Linked DNA regions of Arthrobacter globiformis. The protein of the gene in region 2 interacts with the protein of the main gene of each other region in a pairwise test. Links are inferred from orthologs where the notes say so. Each region holds a gene or a part of one and is shown on either strand. Other genes may lie near its edges.

The links.
Region 1: the proteins of ndk (region 2) and QFZ33_RS18565 interact in binary tests that used the Escherichia coli proteins (3 or more experiments, as listed by UniProt). The link is inferred for Arthrobacter globiformis from one-to-one orthologs.

The regions. Positions count from the first base shown.
Region 1 is NZ_JAUSXI010000001.1:3,990,690-4,005,979, reverse strand. What follows is about bases 5,860-8,731. They hold QFZ33_RS18565 (5-formyltetrahydrofolate cyclo-ligase), read right to left. Parts: upstream 7,666-8,731; coding sequence 7,054-7,665; downstream 5,860-7,053. Other genes in these bases: QFZ33_RS18555 (GNAT family N-acetyltransferase), read left to right, coding at 8,665-8,731; galU (UTP--glucose-1-phosphate uridylyltransferase GalU), read left to right, coding at 7,753-8,658; QFZ33_RS18570 (FmdB family zinc ribbon protein), read right to left, coding at 6,619-6,906; cpaB (Flp pilus assembly protein CpaB), read right to left, coding at 5,860-6,412. Outside these bases: guaA (glutamine-hydrolyzing GMP synthase), read left to right, coding at 1-1,046; QFZ33_RS18585 (AAA family ATPase), read left to right, coding at 1,197-5,327; QFZ33_RS18580 (hypothetical protein), read left to right, coding at 5,324-5,554; more of cpaB, read right to left, coding at 5,666-5,859; more of QFZ33_RS18555, read left to right, coding at 8,732-9,285; QFZ33_RS18550 (hypothetical protein), read left to right, coding at 9,413-10,390; QFZ33_RS18545 (SDR family oxidoreductase), read left to right, coding at 10,424-11,224; QFZ33_RS18535 (helix-turn-helix domain-containing protein), read left to right, coding at 11,617-11,871; QFZ33_RS18530 (SDR family oxidoreductase), read left to right, coding at 11,968-12,861; QFZ33_RS18525 (GIY-YIG nuclease family protein), read left to right, coding at 14,207-14,920. UniProt on the Escherichia coli protein: Involved in the removal of 5-formyltetrahydrofolate.
Region 2 is NZ_JAUSXI010000001.1:3,467,430-3,482,763, forward strand. What follows is about bases 12,419-15,334. They hold ndk (nucleoside-diphosphate kinase), read right to left. Parts: upstream 14,129-15,334; coding sequence 13,709-14,128; downstream 12,419-13,708. Other genes in these bases: QFZ33_RS16110 (Rne/Rng family ribonuclease), read right to left, coding at 12,419-12,466; QFZ33_RS16115 (vitamin K epoxide reductase family protein), read left to right, coding at 12,925-13,608; QFZ33_RS16125 (DUF4233 domain-containing protein), read right to left, coding at 14,169-14,633; QFZ33_RS16130 (bifunctional folylpolyglutamate synthase/dihydrofolate synthase), read right to left, coding at 14,633-15,334. Outside these bases: QFZ33_RS16065 (hypothetical protein), read right to left, coding at 1-1,012; nadD (nicotinate-nucleotide adenylyltransferase), read right to left, coding at 1,020-1,676; QFZ33_RS16075 (hypothetical protein), read right to left, coding at 1,690-1,914; QFZ33_RS16080 (glutamate-5-semialdehyde dehydrogenase), read right to left, coding at 2,016-3,365; proB (glutamate 5-kinase), read right to left, coding at 3,392-4,489; GTPase ObgE, read right to left, coding at 4,554-6,143; rpmA (50S ribosomal protein L27), read right to left, coding at 6,261-6,524; rplU (50S ribosomal protein L21), read right to left, coding at 6,582-6,890; thiD (bifunctional hydroxymethylpyrimidine kinase/phosphomethylpyrimidine kinase), read right to left, coding at 7,219-8,784; more of QFZ33_RS16110, read right to left, coding at 9,083-12,418. UniProt on the Escherichia coli protein: Major role in the synthesis of nucleoside triphosphates other than ATP. The ATP gamma phosphate is transferred to the NDP beta phosphate via a ping-pong mechanism, using a phosphorylated active-site intermediate.

The DNA.
Region 1 (15,290 bases), 520 kb from region 2 along the record:
AGCACTCCGCCTACGGCCAGCAAGTGCTGGAGAACTTCCTCTTCAAGGGCGCCAGGCTGGAACCGAACTGGACCACGGGCAACATCCTTGAGGAGCAGGTCGAGCGCATCCGCAAGCAGATCGGTGATGCCCGGGTCATCTGCGGCCTCTCCGGCGGCGTGGACTCGGCCGTTGCCGCAGCCCTCGTCCAGCGTGCCGTCGGCGACCAGCTGACCTGTGTCTTCGTCGACCACGGACTGCTGCGCGAAGGCGAGGCCGAGCAGGTGGAGCGCGACTTCGTTGCCGCCACCGGCGTAAACCTCTACGTGGCCAACGAGCAGGAGCGTTTCCAGGCGGCGCTGGCAGGCGTCAGCGACCCCGAAACCAAGCGCAAGATCATCGGCCGCGAGTTCATTCGGGCCTTCGAAGAGGCCGAGCGCGCGATCATCGCCGACGCCGCCGCGCATGGCGAAAAGATCAGGTTCCTCGTGCAGGGCACCCTGTACCCGGACGTCGTCGAATCCGGCGGCGGCGAGGGTGCAGCAAACATCAAGAGCCACCACAACGTGGGCGGTCTGCCGGAGGACCTGCAGTTCGAGCTCGTCGAGCCGTTGCGCGCGCTGTTCAAGGACGAGGTGCGTGCCGTGGGCGCCCAGCTCGGCCTGCCGCAGGAAATCGTCGGCCGCCAGCCCTTCCCCGGTCCCGGCCTGGGAATCCGCATCGTGGGCGAAGTCACCAAGGAACGCCTGGACCTGCTGCGCAAGGCAGACGCCATCGCCCGCGCTGAACTGACCGCTGCCGGACTCGACAACGACGTCTGGCAGATGCCCGTGGTGCTGCTGGCGGACGTCCGCAGCGTCGGCGTCCAGGGTGACGGCCGCACGTACGGCCACCCGATCGTGCTGCGCCCCGTCTCCTCCGAGGACGCCATGACGGCCGACTGGTCGCGGCTTCCGTACGACCTGCTGGCCCGGATCTCCAACCGGATCACCAACGAGGTGGACGGCGTCAACCGGGTGGTGCTTGACGTCACCAGCAAGCCGCCGGGAACCATCGAGTGGGAATAGAGTTGTGAAAATGGCCGGCCTCCGCAGGGAGGCCGGCCATTTTGCACTCCCGGGTAGCATGGCCGGCAACGGTGCGAAATGCGCCGCAACTTGGGCCGTCCCAGTGTTGCGGTCTCTCAACCGCGGCGGTTTCCGGCTACGCTCGAAACTATGCCCGTATGGTCCAAGGTGTCACGCGCAAGCACAGAAAAGAAGGCAGCAGTGTCAGTAGGTCAGGTCGACTCCGAGGGTTCGGAGGAGCTCAGGAAATGGCTGTCCGGGCTCAAGCCCGTTACGGGGGCAGACACCATGCTGCGCTTCACCAAGACGCCCGAGGGTTCCATCGACCTCACGCACGCGCATCCTTCGGGCCTGGCGCAGCTCATGGCCGGGCGCCGGACGCGGCTCTCCACGCTGATCCGTGACCAGCAGCAGTACGTCGTGGCCGCCCGGGCCTGCCGGAACCTGCGCTCCAAGATCTTCGAACTGGCCAATGACCGCGGCATCGAGGCAGGGTACTTCTCGGCCGGCACCGTGGTGTGGACCTCCGCCGTCGGGGGCAAACCGCAGCGTGTCTCGGCGCCGGTGATGCTGACCGCCATGTCGCTCACCATCCGGCCCGGGGAAGACGACTACGAACTTCAACTTACGGAGCAGGCGCGCATCAACCCGGCCCTGATCCGTCACCTGAAAACCATCCACGGGATCGTGTTCGACGTCAACGCCGTGACGCGGATGGCGTACAGCACTGCGCGGTTCGACCCCCTGCCCGTGCTGGACCGGATCAGCACCCTGGTCAAGCCGATCCACGGTGCCGATGTGGAGCACAACCTGCTCGTCTCGACCTTCGCGGACCTTTCCGGCAACCTCGACGATCCGTGGATCAACGGCCAGAACGAACTCGTGGCCTCGCTGGCCAAGGCAGCGTCGGGTGAGATCGTCGACGTGCCCGCGCTCCAGCCCGGGCGCTTCCCCAGCGTGGACGAGCGGGACCCGGCGGAAGAGCTCCTGCTCCTCGACGCCGACGCCGACCAGCAGTATGTGATTGACGCCGTCCGTGCAGGGGACTCGCTGGTGGTCAGCAGCCCGCCCGGCACCGGCCAGACGCAGACGGCCATCAACACCATCGGTGCGCTCGTGGACGAAGGCAAGACCGTCCTGGTGGTGGGCGACCGGCGAGCCAGCCTCAACCAGGTGGCCGGACGCCTCGAAAACCTGGGCCTGGACTCCATCCTTTTCCAGCTGTCCGGAAACGCAACACCGCAGCAGCTCAAAGGCCAGCTGGTGCGCTCCATCGTGCGCAATGAGAAGGCCCAAGAGCCGCGGCTCGGCAGCCTGCACAAGACGCTCACCGAGCACCGCCATGCGCTTCTTGACCACGTCGCGTCGCTGCACAACGTGCGGCAGCGGTGGGGCTGCTCGCCGTATCAGGCCATGCAGTCTCTCGCCGAGTTGACGTCCATCCAGCCCGCCCCGGCCACCACCGTCCGCCTCAAGCGCAGCGTCCTGGACAGCATCCGGGACCGCGAGGAGCTGGCCGGCCGGCTCAAGCGCGCCGCCGAACTCGGTGCGTTCAGCAGGGCATCGACCACCAGCCCCTGGCACGGTGCACGGCTGGTGACCCGCAAGGAAACCGAGGAAGCGCAGGAGCTGGCGCGTGCGGTGGCGAAGAAGCTGCCGCTGCTGCAGGAACGTATGAAGGACGTGGCCAGCCACGCCGAAATCCGTCTGGGCACCACCTTCGCCGAATGGGGCTCCCAGCTCAAGCTCCTGGTGGCCGTCCGCGAAAGCCTGGACAAGTTCACCCCCGATATTTTCGACCGGCCTGTGACCGACCTGATTTCGGCGACGGCGTCCTCGTCCTGGCGCAGGGAGCGGGGCATCGACATGGCCTCGATGCAGCGGTCCCGCCTGCGACGGGTGGCCAAGGAGTACGTCCGCCCGGGCGTGCACATTGCGGATCTGCACAGTTCTCTGGTGTTGGTCCAGGAACAGCGTGTCCAGTGGGCCGGGTACGCCACCACGCAGCGGCATCCGGCGGTGCCGTCCGGCCTGGCGGAGATCAGCGTCATGCACCGCGGACTGACCCGCGAGATGAAGATGCTGGGCGACGCTCTGCGGCATACGGCCGCCGGCGGTTCGCTCGAAAACATTCCCTACCCGGAGCTCATGGAGCGACTGGAACGGCTGGTCGCGGACACACAGACGCTGCAGACCCTGCCCGAGCGCACGCTGCTCATCGAGAACATGCGCGAGCACGGGCTGGGGGAGCTGCTGGCGGACCTCTCGGAACGCGAGGTCGGGGCCGGGTCGGTCGCTGCCGAACTTGACCTGGCCTGGTGGCAGTCTGCGCTCGAAGCGATGATCAGCGGAGACGACTACCTTGCCATGTCCGACGGCGACGCGCTGCGCCAGCTTGAGGCGGAGTACCGGCTCGCGGACAACGCGCACATCGTCAGCGGCGCCGGACGGCTGCGATGGAAGCTGGCCGAGCGCTGGCGCGCGGGCATCGAGGAGCATCCCCGCCAGGCGGACCTGCTCCGGAGCCTGCTCAAGGACGGGCGCGTCACGCTGGCTGCGCTGACGGCGCAGGCGCCCGGGCTGGTTCCCATGCTGGTGCCCGTCTGGTCGGTCAGCCCTTACCTCATGACCGGACTCCTCCCGGCCGAGCAAAAGTTTGACGCCGTGGTGATCCTGGACGCCGAGGCGACGTCGCTGCAGGCGGTGCTTCCGGCCGTCGCCCGCGCCCGGCAGGTGATCGTCTTCGGCGACGACAGGATAGCCAGCCCCCGCACCTTTACGGTCGCGGTGGAGCGGCTCGCCGCCGGCGAACAGTCGCACCACAGTGTCGAAAGCGCGTTCACCGCACTTTCGGCGGTGCTGCCGACGGCGCCGCTGCGCTCTGTCTACCGCGCGGTGGACGAGGACCTGGTGCTGCAGCTGAGCAAGAACTTCTACGACGGCGGCCTCCGCCGCCTGCCGGAGGGACAATCGGCAACCGGGCTGGACCGTGCGCTGACGGTGGAGTATCTGCCCGACGGCACCGGCCTGCCCAGCGCGGACCATGAGGGTGTCGAATCGGTGGTGGCCGAAGTCAAGCGGGTGGTTGAACTCGTGTTCGAACACGCCCGGCTGCAGCCCCGGACCTCGCTGGCTGTGGTGACCGCCAGCCTTCGGCACGCGGCACGCATCGGCGAGTCCATCCGGCTGCAGCTGCCCAACCATCCCTCGCTGTCCGGATTCTTCACGGCAGGTGAAGAATCCTTCCGGGTTGTGGACCTGGAACGCGCCCAGGGGCTGGTCCGCGACCGTGTGATCTTTTCGCCGGGCTACGGGCGGACGCCGCACGGCCGGGCCCTGCACAGCTTCGGTCCGCTGTCCGCCGAGGGCGGCCGGGCCAAGTTCGCCCTGGCCATGACCCGGGCACGGCAGTCGCTGCACGTCCTGACGTGCTTCAAGCCGGAGGACCTTGACCGGACTCGACTGGCCCACGGCGCCGTCGACCTTTTCGAACTTCTGGACCGTGAGATCTCCGGAAACACCGACCTGGGGACTCCTGCATCCCGGGCAGCGGCCAGTGAACAGGCCCTCGGGGCCGATCCGCTGGTTGCCGATCTCGGCGACCGGCTGCGGGCCCGCGGTGCCCGCGTGTGGCACCAGTACGACGGCGCCATCGATGTGGTGGCCGCGGCGGATCCGCTCAGCACCATGGGCCAGGACGACGCCGATATTCCTCGGCCGGTAGCCATCGAATCGGACGGCACCGAGCAGTACCGGCAGATGACAGTCCGGGAACGCAGCCGGCTGCGCCCCCAGTTGCTGGAGCGGCTCGGCTGGCGGTACATGCCGCTGTGGACCATCGAGGTCTTCACCGACCCCTCGGCGTGCGCCGACAGGATCGGCGGCTACCTCGGGCTTGAGAAGCCTTCGCCTTCGGTTCGCTCGGTTGGCGCACCGGGATTCTTCCTGGATGACGACGTCAGTACCCTCGCGGTGGGCGACCTCGAGCCTGAGCCGGGGCAGGAGACCGCCTACGAGAACCTCGATGACCGTTTCGGCGACGAGCTGAGCCGTGACGATGCTGACGAGCGGGATGCTGATCAGAGGGACGTTGACCAGCCGGAGGCGGATCAGACAGACGCTGATCGGACGGACGCTGGTCAGACCGGCACCGATCAGGCGGACGTTGACCAAACGGACCACGACACTTCCAATTCCGAGGCCGCGGGCGCCGGAGTAGGCTTCGGTTCTGAGACTAGCCTGGACGGGGCGGCCACGGAACGGAAGGAGGGCCCGGTGTGACTGACGGCGGGGCCGAGCGCAAAGACGGGACCGAGCGCAAAGATGAGCAGGCCGCGGCCGGGGAGAAGCCCGCAAAGGTGCGCCGCACCAAAGCCGGCGCGCAGCCGCGGACAGTCGCCGTTCCCAAGAGGGCTGCCGAGGACGATCCGCGCGCCTGGGGCGACGCGGAATCCGGCAACGACCACGACGCGTGGCTGAAGGAGCAGAAGCCCCCGCACTGGGGCTGAGCAACCGGACAAACACGCTGCGGATTTGCGCGGACCAGCGGATTTGCACGGACCGGCGGATTCGCGCAGACCAGAGGGTTCGCCCGGGGCAGAGGACTCGCACGGGCGGGCTCACCGGGCACCGGCTCCCACCAGAACGAAAAACAGCTTTCCCTGGGTTGACGCGCCCGCCAGGGCACTGGCCTGGGCAGGGGTGGCGGCCACTACCAGCAGCCCGTCCGAATCCCCGGCAGCAAGCCACTGGCCGCTTTGGCCTTCCTGGCCGGAGGTCCACAGGACCGGCACTGACTTGGCGAGTACCTTCGAGGCTGATGCCTGCTCATAGCCGTTGCCGCTTGTCAGGACCACGTTCACGAGTTGTCCGGGGGATACCAGCTGGATGGATGATGGGTCTGCCATTCGCAGCGGCACCGCAGCGGACCCGGGCGGCGCTCCCGTCAGCAGGCCTGGACCCACCAGTTGCGCATCGGTGAGGAGCTGGCCCTTGCGGAGCGGCGCTGCCAGCTGCTTGCTGTCCACTCCGGAGTTGTCAGCGAAAGTCCCGTCCGGCACCATGGCCGGCGGAACGCTGACGGTCCTGACATCATTGCCGTTCAGGTTCGCTCCGGCCGGAAGGTCACGGGCAGCGGCCAGAACGCTCACGGTCTGGGCAGGGGCAGGAGTCAGCTGGTGAACGGCGATCCCCGCGGCCGCGGAGAGGAGCAGTGCCACGGCAAGACGGCGGTTACGGTTCAGCCATCCCGAGAAGCGCCGTCCGCGCGGGCGCGGACGGGCGGCAGAACCGGGCAAAGCGTTGCGGCGCCCGGGACGGACGGCCGGGCGGGATGCCCTTGCAGGGAAAATACCGGTAGCTGGCATGCCGCCACGCTACGGGCCCCTGCTGGCCGATGACAGGCACCGGGAGCCGTATGTGGAAAAGCCGGCCCGAAACGCATCAAAGGACTGCCCTGAAAGCGGGAACGGACCCTTGGGCCCTGGAACAAGCGGCGAAGCAAAAGAGCCCGGCCGGGTAAACCCGGCCGGACTCTCAAAGTTTGAAGGCGGCAGGTGCCGCAGGGACTCGCCTAGCTCGCGGCTGCGGCTGCCGGGGCAGCCGATGATGAAGACGACGAGGAGGAGGCGGGGGCAGCCGGTGCTGACGCGGCGGGGGAGGGCGAGACGGTGCTTCCCTTGGAATCGCGCGAATCAGTCCGATAAAAGCCGGAGCCCTTGAAGACCACGCCGACGCTGTTGAACTTCTTACGAAGCGTGCCCTGGCATTCGGGGCAGGACGTCAGAGTGCTGTCGGTGAAAGACTGCACGATGTCGAAGGCATGGCTGCAATCTTTGCAGGCATAGGCATACGTGGGCACTGTAGATCCTCCTCTTGGACAAACGACAGGTCCCGTGCTGCCTGGCTTCATTTCCCGGATTCTCCTTGACGGATCACCGAGGCGGAAATGACTCCATTAGCAGTCGCAGGGCCTGAGTGCCAATTCTATCATCCCGGCCGGGAGAGGTCACGCGAAGGCTACCAGCCCGGAGGGCATGAGCACTGCCTCGACAGGGCGGTCGAAGTCTTCAGCCGGAATGGTCTGTGCGGGCAGGAGCTCGGAGTCGTAAATGATGGCGGCCTTCGGAAGGTGCAGGCCGCCGGCGTTGGCTGCAGCCAGGAACTTGTCGTAGTAGCCGCCGCCCTGTCCGATCCTGTTTCCGCTGCGGTCCACGGCGGTCGCCGGCATGAACATCCCGGCCGCAGCCCGCACCGTGTCCAGGCCGTGGCGCTCACCGGCCGGTTCCTGGATGGGCGCATACCGGCTGCGGACGAATTCGCTGTCCGGAGTCCAGAAGACCCAGCTGAGCTCGCGGTCCGGCTCGCAGACCGGGAGCAGGATACTGTGGCCTGCCTCATGCAGGGCGTGCAGCAGGGGAAGGGTTGGCGGTTCGAAATCGACGCCGAGGTAGGCGGTGAACGTGGCCGGGTTGCCGGCAGCGATAGCCTCGGCCCAGGGCAGGCCATGGGAGGCGATGCCCTCGCCGGCGTTTGAGAGGTCCGCCGGCGTCATCATGGCCCGGATTTGCCGGTGCCGGGAGCGGATGACGTCCTTCGAAGGCATGGTCCCTGTTGGCATGGGTCTCTTCCTTTGTCGCAGCGGCAGGCGGCCGGCCGCTGCCGGAAGCATTTACCGTATGAATGTTCCCTCGGATAGATTAGAACAGTGACTTCCACTAATTGTTCAGTCCGCAAGGCCGTGATCCCCGCTGCTGGGCTCGGCACCAGGTTCCTGCCAGCCACCAAGGCCATGCCCAAGGAGATGCTGCCGGTGGTCGACAAGCCGGCCATCCAGTACGTCGTCGAGGAGGCCGTCAAGGTTGGCCTGAGCGACGTCCTGATGATCACCGGCCGTAACAAGCGCGCGCTCGAGGACCACTTCGACCGCGTTCCGACCCTGGAAGCGACGCTTGAGGCCAAGGGCGACACCGCCAAGCTGGAGTCGATCCAGGCCGCGAGCAACCTGGGTGACATCCACTACGTCCGCCAGGGTGACCCCAAGGGCCTTGGCCACGCGGTGCTGCGTGCACGCCAGCACGTGGGCCATGAGCCGTTTGCCGTTCTCCTCGGTGACGACCTCATCGATGCCCGCGACGAGCTCCTCAGCATCATGATCGACGTGCAGGCGAAGACCGGGGGTTCGGTCGTGGCCCTCATCGAGGTGGAACCGTCCCAGATCAGTGCCTATGGCTGCGCGGACATCTCCGAAATTGATGGCGAAGCCTTCGTCAAGATCAACAAGCTGGTGGAGAAGCCGGACGTCGAAGACGCGCCCTCCAACCTGGCCGTCATCGGCCGCTACGTGCTCCACCCCGATGTCTTCGATGTGCTGGAAAAGACCGAACCCGGCCGCGGCGGCGAAATCCAGCTGACGGACGCCCTGCAGGAACTGGCCAGCAGGGACGGTGAAGGCGGCGGTGTGTACGGCGTGGTCTTCCGCGGCCGCCGTTACGACACCGGGGACAAGCTCAGCTACCTCAAGGCCTGCGTGGAGCTCGCCATCGACAGCGACGACCTCGGACCTGGTCTGCGTGAGTGGCTTCCGCAAATTGCCGCCCGTTTGTCCGAGTAACCATTCATGAGGGTCAGCCACATCTGGCCGGTCACGCTGGAGTGCGGGGATATTGTCCTGCGGCCCATCAGGTACCGGGACCGGAAGGAATGGACCGAGGTCCGCTCGCGAAACAGCGAATGGCTGGCACCTTGGGAGGCCTCCAATCCGATCCCGGGCGGGGCTCTGCCCGATTACCGGCAGATGGTCAGGTCCCTGAATACCCAGGCAGCCCAGGCCACGGCGCTGCCGTTTGTGATCGCTGAGTGGACACCCGGATTCCGTGACCCGGTCATCGTGGGGCAGCTGACTGTCTCCTCCATTGTGTGGGGATCCGCCCTGATGGCGACTCTCGGCTACTGGGTGGACCAGGCTCGGGCCGGACATGGGATCGCTCCGACGGCGGTGGCGATGGCAACCGACCATTGTTTCCGGACGCTTGGCCTCCACCGGATGGAAATCAACATCCGTCCCGAAAACGGCCCAAGCCTGCGAGTCGTGGAAAAGCTCGGTTTCAGGGACGAGGGCTACCGCCCGCGTTTCCTGCACATCAACGGGGAATGGGCCGACCACCGCTCCTTCGCGCTGACGTCAGAGGAAATTCCCGAAGGACTCCTCAGCCGCTGGCTGCGGGTCAGGCCCGTCTGACCCGCAGACCGACAGAGCCGCTGGTCAGACCCGGGTTCCACACATAAGTCCATTGATTTGAAGCTCGGCCGCGACACACCGAGACGAATGCCACAAGAGCCCCAACATTCCTCATACGGTTTTGTCTGTGGACTTCCCCCTTAGCAGCTCAGTCATCCTTGTGGCTGCTGTTGCGCTCTGGATCGTTTGGGTTGCCCCTTACGTGCTCCGCAACGGCCGGCATCAGTTCCAGGCTGCCGGTGACCTGACGCTGGAGAGCGTCGACGCCGAAACTGCAAACCCGCAAGCCGGGACGGTTGTGTATATGACCGCCCAGCAGGAGAAACGCATGGACACCAGGAAGAGCAGCGAACCAGCAACAGGCCTTACCCCGGCTCCGTCCGGCAGCAGGCCTGCCGCCAAGGGGGCCGGTGCTTTTCGGATCCGGTACGGACGGACGGCAATCGCGTTCGTTGGGCTGCTGTCCTTCCTAACTGCGATTGTGACCGGGGTCCTGCGCCTCTTTGGGCTCGGCAACCCCTGGGTTCCGGCCACGGCGTTACTGACCGGTGTTGCCGCCGTCGTGGTTTTGCGGCGCCTCGCCGTGCGTGACCGCCGCAGGAAAGTCAGCGCCGCGTTCAGAGCGGCCATGGGCCCGCCCGCCAGCCGGGAGTCCGCCGCCGAGGGCCACGTGGAGGCGGCACCAGCTCCGGAGCCTGTGCAGCTCCGGGAGAGTGCACTCTTCGATGCCGAGGCGGAAGCGCCGAAGCCCAAGCCCCTCACCGCAGTCGAACTTCGCGAGGCTGCACTGGCAGTTGCTCTTGCGGCCGGCGATGAAAGCGCCGCAGCCCCGGTGCAGGGCCCGGCGGCCTCGCCTGAATCCAGCTGGGAGCCGGTGGAAGTTCCCAAGCCGACATACGTTGAAGCGGCCAAAGCTGAACGTCAGGCACCCGAGCCGCTGGCGCTGCCCGAGGCTCCGAAGTCCGTGGGCAAACCTTCACTCAAGCAGGGTCCGGCCGCCGCACCGCCTGTAGCCTCCCCGAATGCCGCACCCACCAAGCCGCTGACCAAGGCCCAGAGCGCGCTGAGCAACCTTGACGACGTCCTGCAGCGCCGGCGCGCGTAGCCGGGCGTCGGCGGAGCACCAGGCGCCACAGTAATGGTCCGCATCTGCGTTGCCGGCGGCACCGGCCAGGCTGGAAGTGAAGTGGTGCGCCAGGCATTTGAGCTGGGGCACGCCGTCGCCGTTTTGAGCCGGAACCCGCCGCTCCCGGGCGCCCGGGAGTATTACGACGGCGCCGCCTACTTCCGTGCGGACGTCACCACCGGAGAAGGGTTGCCGGAAGCGCTGGCGGGTGCCGACGTCGTCGTCGATTGCCTCGAAGCGCGGACCGGCAAAGCACTCAGGCGTTATGCGGCCGGCGGCGCCCTGCTGTTGGGTGAAGCCGCGGCGGCGGGCGTGGCCCGGGCCGTACAGCTTTCCATCGTCAACTGCGACCAGAGCACCCTCGCGTATTACCGGTCAAAGGCGGACAAGGAGCGCGTGTATGCTAGGTCGCCGCTCGAAACCCTCACGGTGCGGGCCACGCAGTTCCACAGCCTGGTGGCAGGGGTTTTCGACGCGGGTTCCCGCGTCGGCCTGGTGCCGGTGATCAAAGGTGCCCGGTTCCAGACGATCTCCCCGGCCGACGTGGCGTCGGCGCTGCTGGAAGCCGCGCTGGGGCCGCCGTCCGGTGGATCCCACGCGCTGCAGACGGTCGGAGGGCCGGAGGTGCTGAGCATGGGATCGCTGGCCGGCGCGTGGAAACGGATAACCGGCGCCCGGGGCCTCGTGACCGAACTGCCGCTGCCCGGATTGACAGGCAGATTTCTGCGTGAGGGAAAGAACCTGGCGCCCGAACAGCGTTACGGACACGCGACATTTGAGGCCTGGTTGGCAAACCGGCAAGAAAATTTGTAGCCTAGGGAAACCGGCGTTGGAGTTCCTCCGGGAAACGGCGCCACGGGGTTATAGCTCAGTTGGTAGAGCGCTTCGTTCGCATCGAAGAGGTCAGGGGTTCGAATCCCCTTAGCTCCACGAATGCAGGGGATTCTGAGTCTTCGGATCCCCTGCATGCGTTCTCTTCAAGCCGCCTGTTTTGGTTCCTCAAAGAATCACCTAACGCGGTCGAAAGAGCCCTAGAGGAAGACTGCGGCTAATCGAAGGATTAGGCTCCCACTATGAAGCCTCGGGGAGTACTTCTGCTTGTGGTAGCCGCGGGTGCCGCTGTGCTGGGATCTGCTGTCGTGTTCGGCAGCATGGCGGGTGCAGACCGAGCCCGATGAGAGCGCCCGTGCACATAGGATCGTCAGGTGCCCGATGAATCCAAGAAGAACCGATTCCTGACCATCGACCAGGCGGCTAAAGAGCTGAACGTGAAGCAAAGCCTCATCCCGTCACTGATCAGGACCGGTGAGCTTCGCGCCATCCAGGTCGGCGGCCGGGCCATCTGGCGCATCGGGGCCAACGACCTCGAGGACTATATCGCCGAGGCCTACCGGCGCACCGCCGAGCGCGTGGCGGCCGGCGAGCTGACGAACGACGGGGAAGAGGACACGAGTAGCTGACGACTGACTCAGTTTGCAGCGCGGGAGACCGTTGACGCCCGAGGGACTGGGCCCTAAGCTCCATCCATTCTGCTCGTCGCTTGAAAGTGGTGCGTCATGATTCTCGTCGTAGGTGCCACCGGTGATCTCGGCAGCCGTGTTGTCAGGCGGTTGCGCTCGGAGGGGCAGCGGGTCCGTTGCCTTCTCAGGGAAAGCAAGCGCGAGGAGCTCTTGCAGGAGGTGGGCGCGGAGGTCGTGCGAGGCGATCTCACAGTACCTTCAAGCCTCCGGGCAGCATGCGAAGGCGTTGACACTGTGATCGCGACGGCCACGGCGATGGGGCGACGGCTCGCAGGGACCAGCCAGTCCACCATCAAAGATGTAGATGAAGAGGGTATGGGATCTCTAGTCGCTGCCGCCGAGGCCGTTGGCGTGCGCCGCTTCGTCTACCTGTCCTTCACCGGGGTGGAGTACGCCATCGGTACACCGCTGGAACAAGCCAAGCTCGCCATCGAGAAACGGCTTCACAGCTCCTCAATGCAAACGGTCATCGTCCGGGCGGACGCTTTCCAAGAAGTCCATCTCGCGCCGTTAGGACGCTTCGACATGGCCGCAGGAAAGGCAGCCATCATCGGCAAAGGAGACACCAAGAGGCGTTGGGTCGCTACGGAAGATGTCGCTGCCCTGCTTTGCGCTGTAGCACTCGAGCCTGCTCCGCCCGCCCTTGTTGAGTTCGGAGGCCCGGAGGCCCTGTCAAAGAACGAAGCCGTCGTCGTTGCAAAAAAGCTGACCGGCCGGCCGATGAAAACCCAGCGGATGCCTCGCCTTGTGGCCCGTCTTGCCGTGCGTCTGCTCAAGCGCCGCAACGACGCACTGGCCTCCGTCTTCGGCGCCGGGCTGCACCAGGATCTCTACGAGGCCACGTGGGACGATGAGCCTCTACGTCAGCGGGGAATCAGCCCCAAGCCCGCCAGTGTGTTTCTGCGTGAGCAGGCGAGCCATCCGTCGTAGCAGCGCACGTGGCATGGTCGCATGACGGCTCCAACTGTTGAGGCGGCCATCCACGAGTTGATGGGTCTCGCCTGGAATGTTGTCTACGACCTGCTTTCGGAGCGGGGCCTGCTCGGTGACGGATTGTTTGTCGAGGAGTACACCGCATCCACTCCTGACTGGACGGGCCCGTCCGGTACACTGTCGTCCATTCCCGCGAGGTCGCGGTCCTGTTCGTGGACACCCGGCCGGTGGATGCCATCGTGTTCCATCACGACCTGCTCGGAGCCGACGATCCGAAGTCCTTCTTTACGCTTCCCGGCTACAGCAGTTGAGGTTCGCTGCCGGCCGTGGCGCCCGGCGGCCCCTGCCACATCTCAATGAAGCGAGGCACACTCTTGCCTCCCTCTGATTGCGATGACAGGACAGACATCGGTGACGGCGGCTCCCTCCAGAACTGGACCAGGTGACGCTCAACTGGTGACTCCACGACAGCATCAAAGGGTGTCCCGTCCGGTGGCGTGACGCCGCGCGCGGTAACTGCCCTTCTCGTCGCCTTTCAATGGTCCCGACGTCCTTCCTGTCCCAGCCTGTGGGCTCGTTGAAGTACGTCTTGCCTTCAGGGAGCGCCAGGGACACCTCATGAATGTCCTCCCAATCAGCCCCGGTGACCTTCGGTCTTCCGCCGAGGACCTCGACAGCCAGGCGGACGGGCCCCGAAGCGACCCCGGTGTAAATCAGTGGAACCGTCAGCGGAGTTCCCTGTTTCCCACCCACCGTGGCCGCCTGCAACGCAGCTGTTGGGTCTGGGGGAGGGAAGGGCTCCACGCCGAAGGACACGACGTGCCCTGATGCCCTGATCACGAAAGCCGATGAACCGATCAAACTGCCCCTGCCTCTCGGAGATGACGTGCCGTAACTGCCTGCGCTTATGGCGCTGGCGGACCTTCGGCTGGCACTAGCTGCCGCCGCTTGACCTCCCAGGGAAGGAACCTGTCGCCCATGATTCTGGTAGCGCCCGGTACCCGGTTCAGCAGGAATCTGTGTTGCTCGTTATCGTAATCGCCGATTCGGCTCCTGCCGGCTCCGAACATAGGATGGCTGACGAGGTTGCCCTTCGGAGTGTTGTGCTGGACCCAGTGCAGTGCTGGAAAGAGGGGCGGCCTTCTTTCGTCCTGGCGTATACCCAGACGTGAAGTTATGGGCTGCCGACCGGCAGGATTGAGCGAAGGCAAGACATGAACAACGACATCTCGGGCGGACTGAGCCTCGGAAATTTCTTCCTGGCGGCTGGGCTGGCACCGGAGGAGGTGCAGGTCATCCGGCATACGCTCAAACCGGATGGCTGAAAACGCGGGCGGATGCAATGGGGCCCAGCCTCCTGCCGTACGTGCGGGAACAGGGCATCCGCAACAGCAAGCGGCCAGCGACTCCTCCTAGGATCTGGCTGAACTTCCTCGCCACCACCGGACGGCGTGCCCGGTTCCTTACCGCGCACGAGAACCATGGCGAAGTCCTTGCAGAGCGCACCGACCTTCGCCGCTACTTCGACCTGCAGCCCTCGCCGGTGTTCGCTGCCCTGGAGGACCGCCTGGTTATTGAGTGGACAAATGACCCGGTGAACTGGGCCAAGACAGGAGATCAGGCGGTTGGCATGACTGTCGTCGAGATCGCCGACCCGTCCAGCGTGGCCTTCCCCGGATTCGACTCGCTCCTTGTCAGCTACGACGAGCTCCAGGCCGTCATCACGGACGACCGCTGCGGGCAATGGCGGACGGCACTCAGCTCTGTTCAGGGCATCTACCTCATCGCCGACACCACGACCGGCAAACTGTACGTGGGGAAAGCCGACGGCGCCGAACGCTTCCTGGGCCGCTGGAGCGAGTACGCCAGGAACGGCCACGCCGGCAACGTTGCCCTCCGGGAGCTGGCTGCCGCCGACGCCCGGCACCGGCAGCACTTCCAGTTCAGCATCCTGCAGGTCTTCTCGCCGAGCGCGCCGGCCGCCCAGGTGGATTCCGCCGAAGCCCATTACAAGAGGGCTCTCCTCACCCGGCAGTTCGGCATGAACCTGAACTAGCGGCGCCGGCCGCCCGGTCACGGCGGCCATGGCTGCTCGTCCAGAGCATACGTATAAGTGCGTATTGGGATAGGTACGCCTCCTTTATAGCCTTGGGTTTAGCAGGCATAGGACCACAACAGAGGTGGCCGCACCGGTCCTGCGGATACGTTCGATAAGAGCTGACTCTCGCCGCAAGAATGCTCCGCTGTGTGCATAGGCAAGACACATCTGAGTATCCCTTCAAACCGGGACGTAGCATGTAGAACAGCTCACCAAAAGGTGACAGCTACAGGGCCCCACGAGGCACCCCATCATGAAGACCGCACAGCGCGTCCTCCTGGCAGGCGCCGCGGCATTAGGAATGCCGCAGCCGCCGCAGCACCGGCCC
Region 2 (15,334 bases):
GGTTGGTCACCAGGGGAACATGCGAGGTGGCCGGTCGCTTCATGACGGGACGGTCCACACCAGGCACCTGTTCAAATTCCAGCGGCGTCACCATGGCGAGGTTGCTGGCGGTGGACGGACCGTTTTGTCCGCTCTGCTGGGGCGTGTTCTGTTCGGCAAGCTTCTGTTTGGCCATGGCCCGCTTGTTGAGCACAGCGGCCCGTTCGGCCAGGGCGATCTGTTGGGCCAGGATGTCCGGATCCACGGCTTCAGGATCCGTCGCCGCGATGTGTTCCATCTTGGCGATCTGGTTCTTGGCCTGTTCGGCGAGGAGGGTACGCGCTTCGAGGGCCTGCTCCACGGTCATGCCCTCGGGCAGCTCGTCCCCCGACGGCGTCGCGGGCCGCGGACCCGGACCGCTGGAGGGCTGGCCTGCCGGCTTGGACCCGGTGGCTGCAGCGGATTTGCCGGCCGTACCGGAGGAAGGGTCAGGCGAAGAAGCGGGCGACTTCCCGGTCGGGGCTGCGCCGTCGGCCGGCGGCACAACGGGCATTGCCGAGGTAACCGCTTGCTCCTTGAGCTGCATCAGCCTCAGCTGGCGGCGCGTCGGCGGGCCGCCGCCCGAAAGCTGCTCTTCCTTTTCGGACAGCTCCTTGATGGTCCGCAGGGCGGCCCTGTCGCGGGCACGGATTTGGGACGAGCGTTCGGCGGCTGCGCCGGCTGGCGCGGAGTCCACGCGGCCCGGCGCCACCCGGCGCACGCGTTCAGTGGCATTTTCCTGCCTGCCGTCTCCGGCGGGACGCGAAGAGTCCGTCTTTTCCGGGCCGGCAGGAGCTGGCGTGCCCGGGCCTGCGGAGGCCGGGCGCTTCGAAGCGGCCGGGTTTGAGGCGGGAGCCTTTGAAGCAGGCGGTTTTGAGGCAGCGGCTGACTCGCCGGCACCCGGAGGGGCGGCGTTCCGGTTCTGGGCCAAGGCTTCATCCCGGGCCTTGCGCAGTTCTCGGCGACTGCGGATCGGTTGCTGTTCCTGACTCATCTCAAACTCATTCAGTGCTGGCTGGATCGTTTGTCTCGGTAGTTTCGGAGCTGCTGTTCCCGGCGGGTGCGGCGTAGAGTCCGTATTTCGCGATGTACTGCACCACTCCGTCCGGCACCAGGTACCAGACGGGGTTATGCGCAGCAACGCGGGCGCGGCAGTCTGTTGACGAGATCGCCATGGCGGGGACCTCGAGCAAGCTGACGTCCTTTCGGCCCATGCCGTCGAGCTCATGGCCTGGCCGGGTAACTCCCACGAAGTGGGCCAGCGACCAGAGCTCGTCGATGTCCTTCCACGACAGGATTTGTGCCAGGGCGTCGGCGCCGGTGATGAAGAACAGGTCGGCGTCGGGCCGCTGCGTCCGCAGATCCCGGAGGGTGTCGATGGTGTACGTGGGACCGGGACGGTCCACGTCCACCCGGCTTACGGTGAAACTCGGGTTCGACGCCGTCGCGATCACCGTCATCAGATAACGGTGCTCGGGTTCGCTGACCTGCTTGCTGGATTTCTGCCACGGTTGGCCGGTGGGGACGAACACGACTTCATCGAGCCCGAACTTGGCGGCCACCTCGCTGGCGGCCACAAGGTGGCCGTGATGAATGGGATCGAAGGTCCCGCCCATCACGCCCAGCCGCAGCCGGCGCTGCGTATCCTTGTGGTGCAGTGCGGAGGAAATGTTAGTGGCCCTGGCCGTGGTCGTGCTTGTTGGGGTGCTGGCGGTGCGGGTCGGCGTGCTCGTCGACCGCAGAGTGACGGTTGCCCAGGTTGCCGTAGGAGAGGGTAACGAACATCAGCAGCACAAGGATGGCAAACATCGAGATGCCGAAGACCCATGGCTCAGCCCACAAGGGCGCCCTCTCCTCGTGTTCGGCAACTGACGCGGCAATCTGCTGGAGCAGCATTTTCTCCCCTAGGGATATAAGGATGACAGCGGCGGAGAGATTCCCGCCGGTCCGGACTTCTTTACTATGTTACCGCTATGTCAGGAGCGGTTTCCGCGATGTTAGTCGCGGACCTGGCCCTCGCCCTGGACAATCCACTTGGTGGTTGTCAGCTCGGTCAGGCCCATCGGGCCGCGGGCGTGAAGCTTCTGGGTGGAAATGCCGACCTCGGCACCCAGGCCCAGTTCGCCGCCGTCGGTAAACCGCGTGGACGCATTGACTATGACGGCAGCGGAATCGATTTCCGCGATGAAGCGCTCAGCGTTCCGCAGGTCATTCGTCAGGATGGCTTCCGTGTGTCCGGTCGACCACGTGCGGATGTGCTTCACGGCGTCGTCCAGGCTGTCCACCATGGCCACGGCCAAGTCCAGGTCCATGTACTCCGTGGCCCAGTCGTCTTCCGTTGCCGGCAGGGATTCCACCGAACCGGGAAGCGCTGCCCGCACGCGGTCATCGGCATGCAGCCGGACTCCCGCTTTGCTCAGGGCTGCGGCGACCGCGGGCAGAACCGTGGAGCCCGAGTGCACGAGGAGCGTCTCCACCGTGTTGCAGACGCTGGGGCGCTGCGTCTTGGAGTTGAGGAGGATCTCCACCGCCATGTCTTCACTGGCTGACTCGTCGATGAAGATGTGAACGTTCCCCTCGCCTGTCTCGATGACCGGCACGGAGGAGTTGTTGACGACGGTCTGGATCAGTTCACGGCCGCCGCGCGGGATCAGCACGTCCACGCGCCCGCGGGCACGCATCAGCACGTTGGCGCCCTCGCGGCCGAACTGGTCCACGGTCTGCACGGCATCCGCCGGCAGGCCCACGGACTCCAGAGCGTCGCGCAGGACGCGGATGAGGGCTTCGTTGGTGAAGGCTGCTGCCGAACCGCCGCGGAGGATCACGGCGTTGCCGCTCTTGAGCGCCAGGCCGGCGATGTCCACAGTCACGTTCGGACGAGCCTCGTAAATCGCGGCAACCACGCCCATGGGGACGTTGACCTGGCGCAGGCGCAGGCCGTTGGGCAGGGTCTGGCCGCGCACCACATTGCCCACGGGGTCGGGCAGACCGGCCAGGTTTTCCAGGGCGGCGGCGAGGGCGGCAATGCGGGCTTCATTGAGGGTCAGTCGGTCCAGGAGGGCGGCGGACGTGCCGTTGGCGCGGCCCGCTTCCACGTCCTTGGTGTTCGCGGCCAGGATCTGCTGCCTGTTCGCGAGCAGGGCGTCCCCGATGGCGCGCAGGGCCTTGTCTTTCCAGGCCCGGTTGGCGCGGCCCATGCTGCGGGCGGCCTGGCGGGAACGGTCGGCGATCGCGTACACGGCGGACTCGATCTCAGCCGGTGTGGGCTGCCTGTCTTCCGGCAGGGTGGGGACCGTCGTAGCGTCGTTGGATGTCTCAGCTGCTTGGTTCATCAGTGCCTCAGTCATCATTCAAGTCTAGGCGAGTCCGGCGCCTAGACCAGAACCAGGTCGTCAACGTGAACAACTTCACGGTCGAAGCCGCGACCCAGAGCCTCGCCCAGCTCCACGGTGGACCGTCCGAGCATCTGCGGCAGTTCGGCCGCGGAGTAGTTCACCAGGCCGCGGGCGATCACCGTGCCGTCCAGCGAAACCATTTCGACGGCGTCTCCGCTTTCGAAGTTGCCTTCAACAGCCTTGATGCCGGCGGGCAGCAGCGAGGTGCGGTTGTCCCGCACGGCCCGGACGGCGCCGTCGTCAAGGATCAGCCGTCCCTGCACATGGGCGAGGTGCGCGAGCCACATCATCCGGACAGACTTGCGTCCGCCATTGACGGTAAACCAGGTTCCGACGTCCTCGCCGGCCAGCGCGGCGGAGGCGTTGGCGGTGGACGTGACGAGGGCCGGGATGCCCGAATCGGCCGCCATCAGGGCCGCCTCCACTTTGGTCTGCATTCCGCCGGTGCCCACGCCGGCCTTGCCGGTCTTGCCGATGGAGACGCCGTCGAGGTCCTCCGGGCCGTCCACTTGGGGTATCCGCTTTGCGCCTAGGGCGGGCGGGCCGTCATACAGGGAGTCGACGTCGGACAGCAGCACCAGTGCATCGGCGCGCACCAGGTGCGCCACGAGGGCTGACAGGCGGTCGTTGTCGCCGAAACGGATCTTGTGGGTGGCGACGGTGTCGTTCTCGTTGACGACGGGCACGACGCCGAGGTTCAGGAGCCGGTTGAGGGCGCGGAATGCATTCTGGTGGTGGCTGCGGCGCATGAGGTCATCGGCGGTGAGGAGCACCTGGCTCACGGTGACGCCGTGGGCGGCGAACGCATGGGTATACCGGGCCATCAGCAGTCCCTGCCCCACGCTGGCGGCGGCCTGCTGGGTGGCGAGGTCACGCGGACGCTTCGCCAAACCGAGCGGCGCGAGACCGGCCGCGATGGCGCCGGAAGACACGAGGATGATCTCGGTGCCCGCATTGCACTTGGCGGCCAGCGCGTCTGAAAGTTCGGTCAGCGCCTCCTCCGATATTCCGCCCTTGATGCTGGTAAGGGACGACGATCCTACTTTGACGACAATGCGGCGCGCCCTGGCGAGCATGCTGCGGTCGTCGGTCTTGGGTTCCTCGATGACAATTGCGGAAGTATCAGTCACGTGTGCGGGTTCACTCCTCATGTTCGGTGTTCAGTCCACTCTCCTTGAGGGGCCGGGCAGCCCGGCGGGCGCTGACGGACTCGGTCCAGATGCCGGCCTTGCGTTCGGCTTCCAGCTCGGCCCGTGCCGCTGCCTTCGCGTCGCGCCGTTCGATCTGTTCCTCGCGCTTCTGGCCGCGGGTGGGACGGTCGCCGATGTCTGCGAAGCGGACGTCCGTGCCGCGCGGCGAAGCCAGCAGCTCGGCGCCAGCCATCATGGTCGGCTCCCAGTCGAACACCACGCCGTCGTCCTCACCGATCACCACGGTGTCGCCGGGCTTGGCGCCCTGCTTGAACAGCTCGGTTTCGACGCCGAGCTTGGCCAGGCGGTCGGCAAGGTAGCCAATGGCTTCCTCGTTGGTGAAGTCCGTCTGCTTGACCCAGCGCACGGGCTTCTCGCCCAGAACGCGGAACAGAGGCTCCAGGTTTTTCTCCTCGCGGCGGATCCGGAAACCGGACTCGTTGACGGCGCGGGGCCGCAGCACCGGTGCGTGCACCTTCGGCGGCGTGGCTGCCACACTGTCGCGGGCGGCCTTGACGATCTCTGCCATGGCGAAGCCAAGCTGGCGCAGGCCCTCATGGCTCGTGGCTGAAACTTCGAAGACCCGGTAGCCCCGGGATTCAAGCTCAGGCCGGACAAACTCGGCCATGTCCTTGCCGTCCGGCAGGTCCACCTTGTTAAGTGCCACCAGCCGGGGGCGGTGGTTGAGCGGGACAACTTCGCCGTCCGAGCCGGCGTAGCTCATATCCACCGCATACTTTTCGAGCTCGGTTTCGATAATTGCGAGGTCGGAGAGTGGATCTCGGTCAGATTCCAGCGTACCGCAGTCCAAAACGTGCACCAAAGCGGCACAGCGCTCGACGTGGCGGAGGAAGTTGTGGCCCAGGCCCTTGCCCTCGCTGGCACCCTCGATGAGGCCCGGAACGTCGGCAATGGTGAAACGGACGTCGCCGGCCTGGACCACGCCAAGGTTGGGGATGAGGGTGGTGAAGGGGTAGTCGGCGATCTTCGGGCGGGCGGCCGACATAGCCGCGATCAGGCTGGACTTGCCGGCGGAGGGGAAACCTACCAGGGCAATGTCGGCGATCGACTTCAGCTCCAGGACAATATCGCTGGCGTCACCCTCGATGCCGAGCAGGGCGAACCCGGGCGCCCGCCGCTTCTGCGAGGACAGCGCGGCGTTTCCCAGACCGCCGATCCCGCCGGACGCTGCCACAAATTCGGTGCCTTCCCCCACGAGGTCAGCAAGCACCTTTCCGTCCTTGGTCTTGACGACGGTCCCCTCGGGGACAGGCAGGACCAAAGTTTCGCCGTTCTTGCCGCCGCGCCAGTCACCCATGCCGGGGCCGCCGTTGGTGGCATGCCGGTGGGGTGCGTGGTGGTAGTCCAGCAGCGTGGTGGTCTGCGAGTCGACGCGCAGGATGACGTCGCCGCCGTTGCCGCCGTTGCCGCCGTCGGGCCCGCCCAGCGGCTTGAACTTCTCACGGTGAACGGAGACACAGCCGTGGCCGCCGGTACCGCCGGATACGTGCAGTACTACCCGGTCTACAAAGCTCGCCACGTTGAATCTCCTCTGTTGCTGATCAGGCCGTTCTGAACGTCCAAATCGATTGTAATGCGGTTAAAAGAACAGTGGAGCGAGCCATCATGGCCCGCTCCACCGGTTTAGAACTTGTTGTTACTCTGCAGCTGCAGCAGCAACGATGTTGACGACCCGACGGCCGCGGCGCGTGCCGAATTCAACGGCGCCTGCCTGCAGGGCGAACAGTGTGTCGTCGCCGCCACGGCCAACGCCCGCACCGGGGTGGAAGTGGGTGCCGCGCTGGCGGACGATGATCTCGCCAGCGGAAACTACCTGGCCGCCGAAGCGCTTGACGCCGAGGTACTGGGCGTTGGAGTCACGACCGTTGCGAGTGGAACTCGCGCCTTTTTTGTGTGCCATTTGGAATGCCTGCCTTTAATTCTTGAGACTGCGGGAAACCTGAACAGTAACCGGTGGTTACTTGATACCGGTGATCTTGACCTTGGTCAGTTCCTGGCGGTGACCCTGGCGCTTCTTGTAACCGGTCTTGTTCTTGAACTTCTGGATGACGATCTTAGGACCACGGAGGTCCTGGAGGATCTCAGCCGTAACAGTTACCTTGGCCAGGTCCGCAGCTGCGGAGGTGACCTTGTCACCGTCCACCAGGAGCAGCGCGGGCAGCTCAATGGTGCTGCCAGCTCCACCGGCGACGCGGTTCAGGGTAACGAAGTCTCCAACGGAAACCTTCTCTTGGCGGCCGCCTGCGCGGACAATCGCGTACACCACTTGGGAACTCACTTCTCTCGACGTTTATTACTAAATTTGCGTGCGGAAGCCGGGTCCGGAAATTGGCCTGGTTCTCGCTGTGCCTCAACGCCGTGGATTCCCCGGGGGAATCCGTGAGCTATCCCAGGAACATGTCCGAGTGGACGATCCCGGGTCATAACCCAAGTGTTGGCGTAAGCACCGAAGATCTAGAATACGCTAATTCCGTCGTCGGCCGCAAATGAGGCTGGCACCGGAGGGTTGTCCGTGATAAGCGCCACACAGGCCGCTGTTCCGGACATCCGATGCCGTGCGCGACTATCCTACCGGGTAGGGGGCCCGCTTTCGCTCAGCTGTGGCGACTCGGCGCGTCGAAGAATTCCACCTCGTACCGGCAGGACTGCCGGAAAGCGGTGATCATCGCTTTGCGCTCCCCCGATGACGCGGCACGGCCGGCGTCGTCGGCGATTTCGATGGCCCGCAGGGTGGCGGCAGCGAAGTCCTCATCGGCGTAAGTCCGCAGCCACTCCGCGTACGGGTGCCCGGCCTGTGCTCCGGCGGCCACATATTCGGCATGCAGGGTCTCCCCCACCTCGGCGTACAGCCAGAAGCAAGGCAGGACCGCGGCAACCAGCACCGCGTAACTGCCGCCCGCCGAAGCCGCCAGCAGATGATCGACGTAAGCCTTCGTGACCGGGCCCAGCCCCGGCTGCACGATGCGCGTGCTGAGCCAGTTGCGGTGCAGTTCCGATTCAACTTCCAGGCATTGCTGGGCGGAGCGCGCCCAGAACAGCTGCTCGGACTCGGTTGGCGCGAGCGCACTGGCCCTGGCCAGGACCCGGGAGTAGCCGTTGAGGTATATGGCGTCCTGTGCCAGGTAGTACGCGAATTCCTTCTCCGCGAGGGTGCCGTCGGCAAGCCCACGGATGAAGCCCAGGCCATAGATGTCTTCCAGGTCGGCAACGGTCTCGGCGCGCAGCAGTTCCGCGAACCCGCCCCTGCCCTCGGGCTGGGTCACGTGGTGGAAGTGGTTGATCGGTCCGTTGCCGGCGCCCACCTCGAGCTGCCCGGAGGTGCGGAGGGCTCCGGCCAGCCAGGGCTTGACCACCCGCAGTGACGCTTCCCAGTCGCCCAGCCGCGCCTGTGCCGTGGCCATGGCCGAGGAGAGCGAGCATCCGGTGCCGTGGCTGTTCCGCGTGCTGATCCGGTCGCCCGCAACCTCCACCACCTCCGCCGACAGCAGCCCGGCCGTGTTCACGAGGGCGTCCGGGCAGGTTGAGCCCTTCAGGTGCCCGCCTTTGACGAGGACCGTGGCACCGGTCCGGTCCGCGAGCCGCCTGCCCTGGTCAAGGGCGGCGGCCCAGTCCGCGGCCTCCGGTTCCCCGAGCAGCATGGCCAATTCGGGCAGGTTCGGGGTGATCAGGTGCGCCAGAGACAGCAGTTTCCGGAGGGCTGCCTCTGCAGACTCCTGGAGGAGGCGGTCACCGCTGGTAGCCACCATCACCGGATCGAGAACCACGACGCCGGGCCTTACCTTTTCTAGCCAGCCGCGGACGGCTGCGATAACACGTTCATCGCCCAGCATGCCGATCTTCACGGCGTCCACGTGGATGTCGTCGCTGACAGCGTCCAGTTGCGCTGACAGGAAGGAAGCCGGCGGAACGTGCACGCCGCACACGCCGGTGGTGTTCTGCGCAGTGAGGGCCGTTATTGCAGCCATTCCGTAGCCGCCGTGGGCCGCAATGCTTTTCAGATCGGCCTGGATGCCTGCGCCGCCGGAAGGATCCGAGCCTGCGATGGCCAGGACCCGGGGAACGTCGCGGGAGGTCTGAATGGCCGGCCCAACGGTTTCCAGAAGCGACTTGTCGGCGGCCGCGGGTGCGGGCAGGAGTGATGCAGATGACAAGGAAGACATCCCTTCGCCGGTGCTAACCGGACAGGTTCAACGGGTTTGGATCTCAGCCGGCCCTTGCGCGGCACCCCGTGTCAGTCCTCCAGCCTAGCGGTTCGTTCGGCGCGCGGCGCCAAATTTGGCGTTTACGACAGGCTTCCGCGGGCGCCGTTGACCCCTGCTCTCTGCCTTCTGCCCTTTGCCGGCTGACGAATGCCCGGAACCAGGAAGGTCCGGCACCGCAGCCGCGGTGCCGGACCTTTTACTGGTGGGCTCGGAAGTCAGTCACCCCGGAGTCCGGGGAGCTCAGAGTCCGCTTGTCCTACAGTTCTGAGGCGGGTACCCCGACCCCCAGAATGATCGGTTCGCTGGCCGGCTGCGGAGCCGCCTTGGGCGTCTGCGCATTGCCTGCTTCGGGTGCCTTGGCCTCGTGCGAGTGCCCGGCGGCGGCAGCCGGAGCAAACTCGTGGTGTTCCACGGATGTCTCGTTGGCTGTACCCTGGGCGCGGCTGGCACTGCGGTTTCGGCGCGGACGGCGGCTGCGGGACGGGGCTGCGGGGCTTTCCACCGGCTGCCGTGCCGCAGACTTACCCGCGGACTGGCTTTCGGCCCGCTGACCCTCCGGGTGCTGGGCTTCTGTGCGGACCGGCGCGGGAGCCTCGTCCTTGGCCTCCTCCTCTTCGGCGGGGGCAACCGGAGCGCCGAGGTGCGCGAAGGCTTCCTCCAGGCGGTCCAGCGTCAGGGACGGCGCATCCTTGACCGGTTCCTCGCTGTGATCGACAAACGGAAGAATCACTTTCTCGCCGCCGAAGGTGAGCACTGCTCCGGGCCGTCCGGAGACGCTTTCCGTTTCCGGAGCGCGGTGCACCACGGGGCTTTCCGGCGCGGCGGCAGCGGGTGCGGCGGGCCGGGCGGCCTCACCCGACGCTGCGGCACTGTGCGCTGCTTCTTCCTCATGCAGGTGTGCGGCGTGGGCCGCTGCGGCGATGTTGGCGAGGGCAGCGCGGGTGGCCTCAGCCTTGGCGTGGCGCTCCGCCTCCGACGGTTCGGGGTGGTGCAGTGCTGCAGGGGCGGCCGGAGCAGTCTCGGCAGACGGCTGTCCGCCCTTGCCCCGGCGGCGCTTCCGCTCTGTACGGGCCGGCGGCTGGACCTCGGCACGGTGCACGTGGTGTTCAGCGGCCACGGTGTTGGCGCGTCGGTGCTCTACCGGCTCGTCATGGGTGACGACGCCCCGGCCCGCACATGCCTCACACTGCTCGCCGAAGACTTCCAGTAGGCCGGTGCCCATACGCTTGCGCGTCATCTGCACCAGTCCCAGGGAGGTCACTTCGGCCACCTGGTGCTTGGTCCGGTCGCGGCCCAGGCATTCCACCATGCGGCGCAGGACCAGGTCGCGGTTAGACTCCAGCACCATGTCGATGAAGTCGATGACGATGATGCCGCCGATGTCGCGCAGGCGCAGCTGGCGGACAACTTCCTCGGCTGCTTCAAGGTTGTTCTTGGTGACGGTCTCTTCAAGGTTGCCGCCGCTGCCGGTGAACTTGCCTGTGTTGACGTCAACCACCGTCATGGCCTCGGTCCGGTCAATGACCAGCGAGCCGCCGGACGGCAGGAAGACCTTACGGTCGAGCGCCTTATGAATCTGCTCGTCGATGCGCCAGGCGGAGAAGATGTCCTCGTCCTTGGTCCACTTTTCGAGCCGGCCCACCAGGTCCGGGGCAACGTAGGTGACGTAAGCCTCGATGGTGTCCCACGCTTCGTCGCCGGAGACGATCAGCTTGGAGAAGTCCTCATTGAAGACGTCGCGCACAACCTTGATGGTCAGGTCCGGTTCGCCGTAGAGGAGTTCGGGGGCGAGGACCTTTGTGGACTTCGCCTGGCTGTCAATCCCCTCCCACTGGGCACGGAGACGGTTGATGTCGTGGGTCAGTTCCTCCTCGGAGGCCCCCTCGGCGGCAGTGCGCACAATAACGCCGGCATCCTCGGGGAGGCGGTCCTTGAGGATTCGCTTCAGGCGATTGCGTTCGACGTCGGGCAGCTTTCGGGAGATGCCGGTCATGGACCCGCCGGGGACGTACACGAGGTAACGGCCGGGCAGGGAGATTTGGCTGGTCAGCCGCGCACCCTTGTGGCCCACCGGATCCTTGGTGACCTGGACCAGGACGGAGTCGCCGGACTTCAGCGCGTTCTCGATGCGGCGCTGCTTGCCTTCGAGGTTGACGGCTTCCCAGTTCACTTCGCCGGCGTACAGCACGGCGTTGCGGCCGCGCCCGATGTCCACGAAAGCAGCTTCCATGGACGGCAGAACGTTCTGGACCTTGCCCAGGTAGACGTTGCCGATCAGGGAGTCCTGCTGCGTCTTGGAGACGAAATGCTCGGCCAGGACGCCGTCTTCCAGGACACCGATCTGGATTCTGTCGTCGCGCTGCCGCACGATCATCTGGCGGTCCACGGATTCCCGGCGAGCCAGGAACTCGGCCTCGGTGATCACGGTGCGGCGGCGGCCGGTGTCCCGCGATTCGCGGCGGCGCTGCTTCTTGGCTTCCAGACGGGTGGATCCCTTGACGCTGGTCACGCGGTCGCTCGCAGGCGCCTCGCTAATAGTCCGGGGGGCGCGGACGCGGGTGACCGTGTTGGGGGGATCGTCTTCTCCGCCGCCGGTCAGTTCCAGATCCTGGTCGCCACGGCGGCGGCGACGGCGACGGCGGGACGTCACGCCATCTTCGAGCTGCGCACCCTCGTCTTCGGGGGCCTCGTCCAAAACTTCAGTGCCTTCATCGCCATCGGTGACCTCACGGTCGGTCCGGCTGCGGCCGCGGCGCCCGCGGCTGCGCCGCCGTCGTCGCCCACCGTCGTCGTCCTCCAGATCGTCCTCGACGTCCTCGGCGGCCGCATCCTCTTTCGCGGCGGAAACGGCAGGACGGACCACCGTGTTCAGGTCAGGGGCCTGGAAGATAATCGACGTTACTGACGACGGTTCCAGGAAAAGCGAGCCCACGGGCGACTGCCCGGCGACCTCTTCTTCGGCGTCTTCCTCGACAGCGGCCTCCAGTGCAGCCGCCGGAGCGGCAGGGGCTGCCTCGATTGAAGGCGCGGGGGCAGCAGCGCGTGCCTCAGCCGCCTTGGCCCGCTCTTCCGGCTGTCCTTCCGCCGGCACCTGCGATGCTGACGTCCCGGTGACTGCAGACTCAGTTGCTGCAGACTCAGTGGCCGCTGCGGCAGCGGGTACGTCGGAGGACTCCGCGGGGCTTTCGGCCGGCTCGGTGACCTTGGGCTTTGTTGTGCGGCGGCGGCGGACCGGCTTGGACTCGGCTGCCGGTTCCTCGGCGGACGGAACAGCCGCAGCCTCGGTTACCTGCGCCTCGGCTTCCGCGCCGACGGTCTCTGCAAAAGCGGGCAGCGGTTCTTCGGCGACCTTCTTCCGGGCGCGGGTCCGGCGGACCGGGGTCTTGGCCGGGGCTTCTGCGGCCTCCCCGACAGCCGACTCCGGCACTGCCGTTTCAGGTGCTGCCGTTTCAAGTGCTGCGCCTTCAGACGTCAGTGCTTCCGGAGCGGGCAGTTCCGACGCCGCAGTCTCCGCGTCCGCTGCTGTGGCCTTGGGCGACGCCTTACGGCGGGTCCGGGTGGCTTTCTTGGGGGCCTCAGCGGCGGTTTCGCCGGTGGCAGCCGCTTCTTCGTTGATGGCTATAACCTGGTCATTATCCATATGTGGCAACACTCCTGCCCCTGACGTGCCGCCACATTCGGCACCCATTGGGGCACATATTGTCAAAACCCGCAGGCATTGACAGAAGTCAATTTGGATACCAGCAGGCTCGCACCGGCAGTGGGGTGCGGCAGGCCTGACAGGCCGGCGGGGTTGTTACTGGAACCCGTTGTTTCTGACATCCACAACCAGGTGCCGTCCAATGGAAGGCGGGAGGCTGGATCTTCTTTCCAAAGCCTGCACCACTGCTCATTGGCGGTCTTGGGAACAAGCCACCGGACTGGAGTTCGAATGTGGTTCTCGCTCCAGCCACGTTTATTCTCTCATATCACCGTTCAAATACGCTGTAATTGTGTGACAAAGCCGGTCAATGCCGCCATTGGCTACAGGTACAGGCTGCCTCAAGCTGGCGGCGATACAATCTGGGCAGGAGCACCCCAGACAAAGGACGCCATCCAATGCCACGCACTTCGCCTTCCACGGGCACGGACTACGAACAGGATCCCCAGGACGGTGCCGGGCCCGCCGCGGCTTCGGCCGGTACCGCAGTTCCGGCCATGACCCGCGACCGCCGGTTCGGCTGGCTGCTGGTCGTCACCGGCGTTGTGGGCTGGCTGGCATCGGGCATCCTGGTGCTGGAAAAGCTTGAGGTCCTCAAGGATCCCAACCACGCCACCGTCTGCGACGTAAACCCCTGGATTTCCTGCGGCCAGGTGATGCAGACCCCGCAGAGTTCAGTCTTTGGCTTCCCCAACATGTTTATCGGAATCGTGGCCTTCGCCGTGATCATCACCACCGGCATGGGCCTGCTGGCCGGCGCCCGGTTCGCCCGCTGGTACTGGCTCGGCCTGCAGGCCGGCGTCACTCTTGGCTTCATCTTCGTGGCCTGGCTGTGGTCCCAGGCACTGTACGTGATTCACATCCTGTGCCCGTTCTGCATGGTTGTCTGGGCAGCGATGATCCCGCTCTTCGTCTGGGTGACCGTCCGCAACGTCGTCCGCGGCGCCATTCCGGCGCCGGCAGGCCTGGCCCGCATCCTGGGCGACTCCGGCTGGATCATCACGGTGCTGCTCTACGTAGCCGTGGTTGCGACTATTTTCTTCGCGTTCATCCAGGTGTTCGCCGGCACGTCGGGCTTTTAGCAGCGCTAGAGCGTACAGTTGTGGCCCCCCACTCCAATGAGTGAGGGGCCACAAGTTCGTTCGTGCTCAACCTGCCAGCGCGCTCAACCTGCAGGGAAGCTCAGGCCTGGAACCAGATCTTGATTTCGCGCTCGGCCGAGTCCACCGAGTCCGAGCCGTGGACGAGGTTCTGCTGGACCTTCAGGCCCCAGTCGCGGCCGAAGTCGCCACGGATAGTTCCGGGGGCCGCCGTCGTCGGGTCGGTGGTGCCGGCCAGGGACCGGAAGCCCTCGATCACGCGGTGGCCCTCAAAGATGGCCGCCACCACGGGGCCGCTGAGCATGAACTCCACGAGCGGCTCGTAGAACGGCTTGCCCACATGCTCCTCGTAGTGCTGCTCGAGCAGCTCCCGGCTGGCGTTGGTCTTCTTGAGTTCGGCCAGGGCGTAACCCTTGGCTTCGATCCTCTTGAGGATTTCGCCGGTCAGGTTGCGGGTAACGCCGTCCGGCTTGATCAGGACAAGGGTGCGCTCAATGCTCACAGTTGCTCCAATGAGGTTGGTTGTGGGTTTCCCGGTAAGTCTACGGGGTCTGGCCGGTGCCGTCATTGCCGGCGGCCTCCGGGTGCGTGGCCTCCCATTCCGCCTGCTCGCGGTCCCGCTGGGCGGATTCGCGGTCGATCCGGATGCCGGCGCGGATGCCGTACCACCAGGCGATGGCGAACAGCGCACCGACGAGGAACATCAGCGGTTCCGCGAAGCCGCTGAGGATGAGCACCAGCTGCAGGATCCAGCCCAGCGCCACGCCCCATGGCCTGGACAGCACGGCGCAGGCGAGGATCAGCACCACGCTCAGTCCGATGCCCACGGAAAGGATCAGCGCCGGGGAGATCTCGGCACGGCGCAGGCCGAACACCGCCAGCGTGGCAAAGAAGACCACGAAGGCCTCCAGCAGCAGGACCGTCGAGGCGAACATGACCTTGGTGGACCGCCGCTTCTTGGGCATGCCGGGGCGCCATTCGCGCTGGGCCTTGGTAAGCCGGGCCATCAGGCGGCTGCCTTTCCAAGCAAGATGCGGGCGTCCGCCACCAGCGTGATGGACCCGGTCACCAGCACGCCGCCGGCGAGGTCGTCGTTGGCTTCGGCGCGTTCAACGGCCCACTCCAGCGCATCGTCCAGCTTTTCGGCGATGTGCACGTTTTCCTCGCCAAAGCCGAGGTCGACGGCGAGCTCCGCCAGTTCCGCTGCAGGCACCGCCCGCGGGGAATTGGACTGGGTGAAGCAGTATTCCTCCGCGAGGCCGCCCAGTGACTCCTTGAGCTGGCGCAGGATCTCTTCGGCGTCCTTCTCCTTGAGCACACCCACCACGACCACCAGCTTGCTGAAGCTGAACGCCTCCTGGATCGCCTCGGCGGAGGCACGGATGCCATCCGGGTTGTGAGCGGCATCCACGATGATGGTGGGCGCTGTGCGCAGGACTTCCAGGCGGCCCGGGGACGAGACCGTGGCGAAGGCCTCCTGCAGGACCTCCAGGGACAGCTCCTTCTCGCCGCCGCCAAGGAATGCCTCCAGGGCGGCGACGGCCACGGCCGCGTTCTCAGCCTGGTGGGCGCCGTGCAGCGGCACCATGAGGTCCGGGTAGCGGCCGGCGATGCCCTGGACGGTCACTATCTGTCCGCCGACGGCGACCTGCCGGGATTCGACGCCGAATTCCACGCCTTCGAAGCGGAACGGCACCTGCACCTCCTT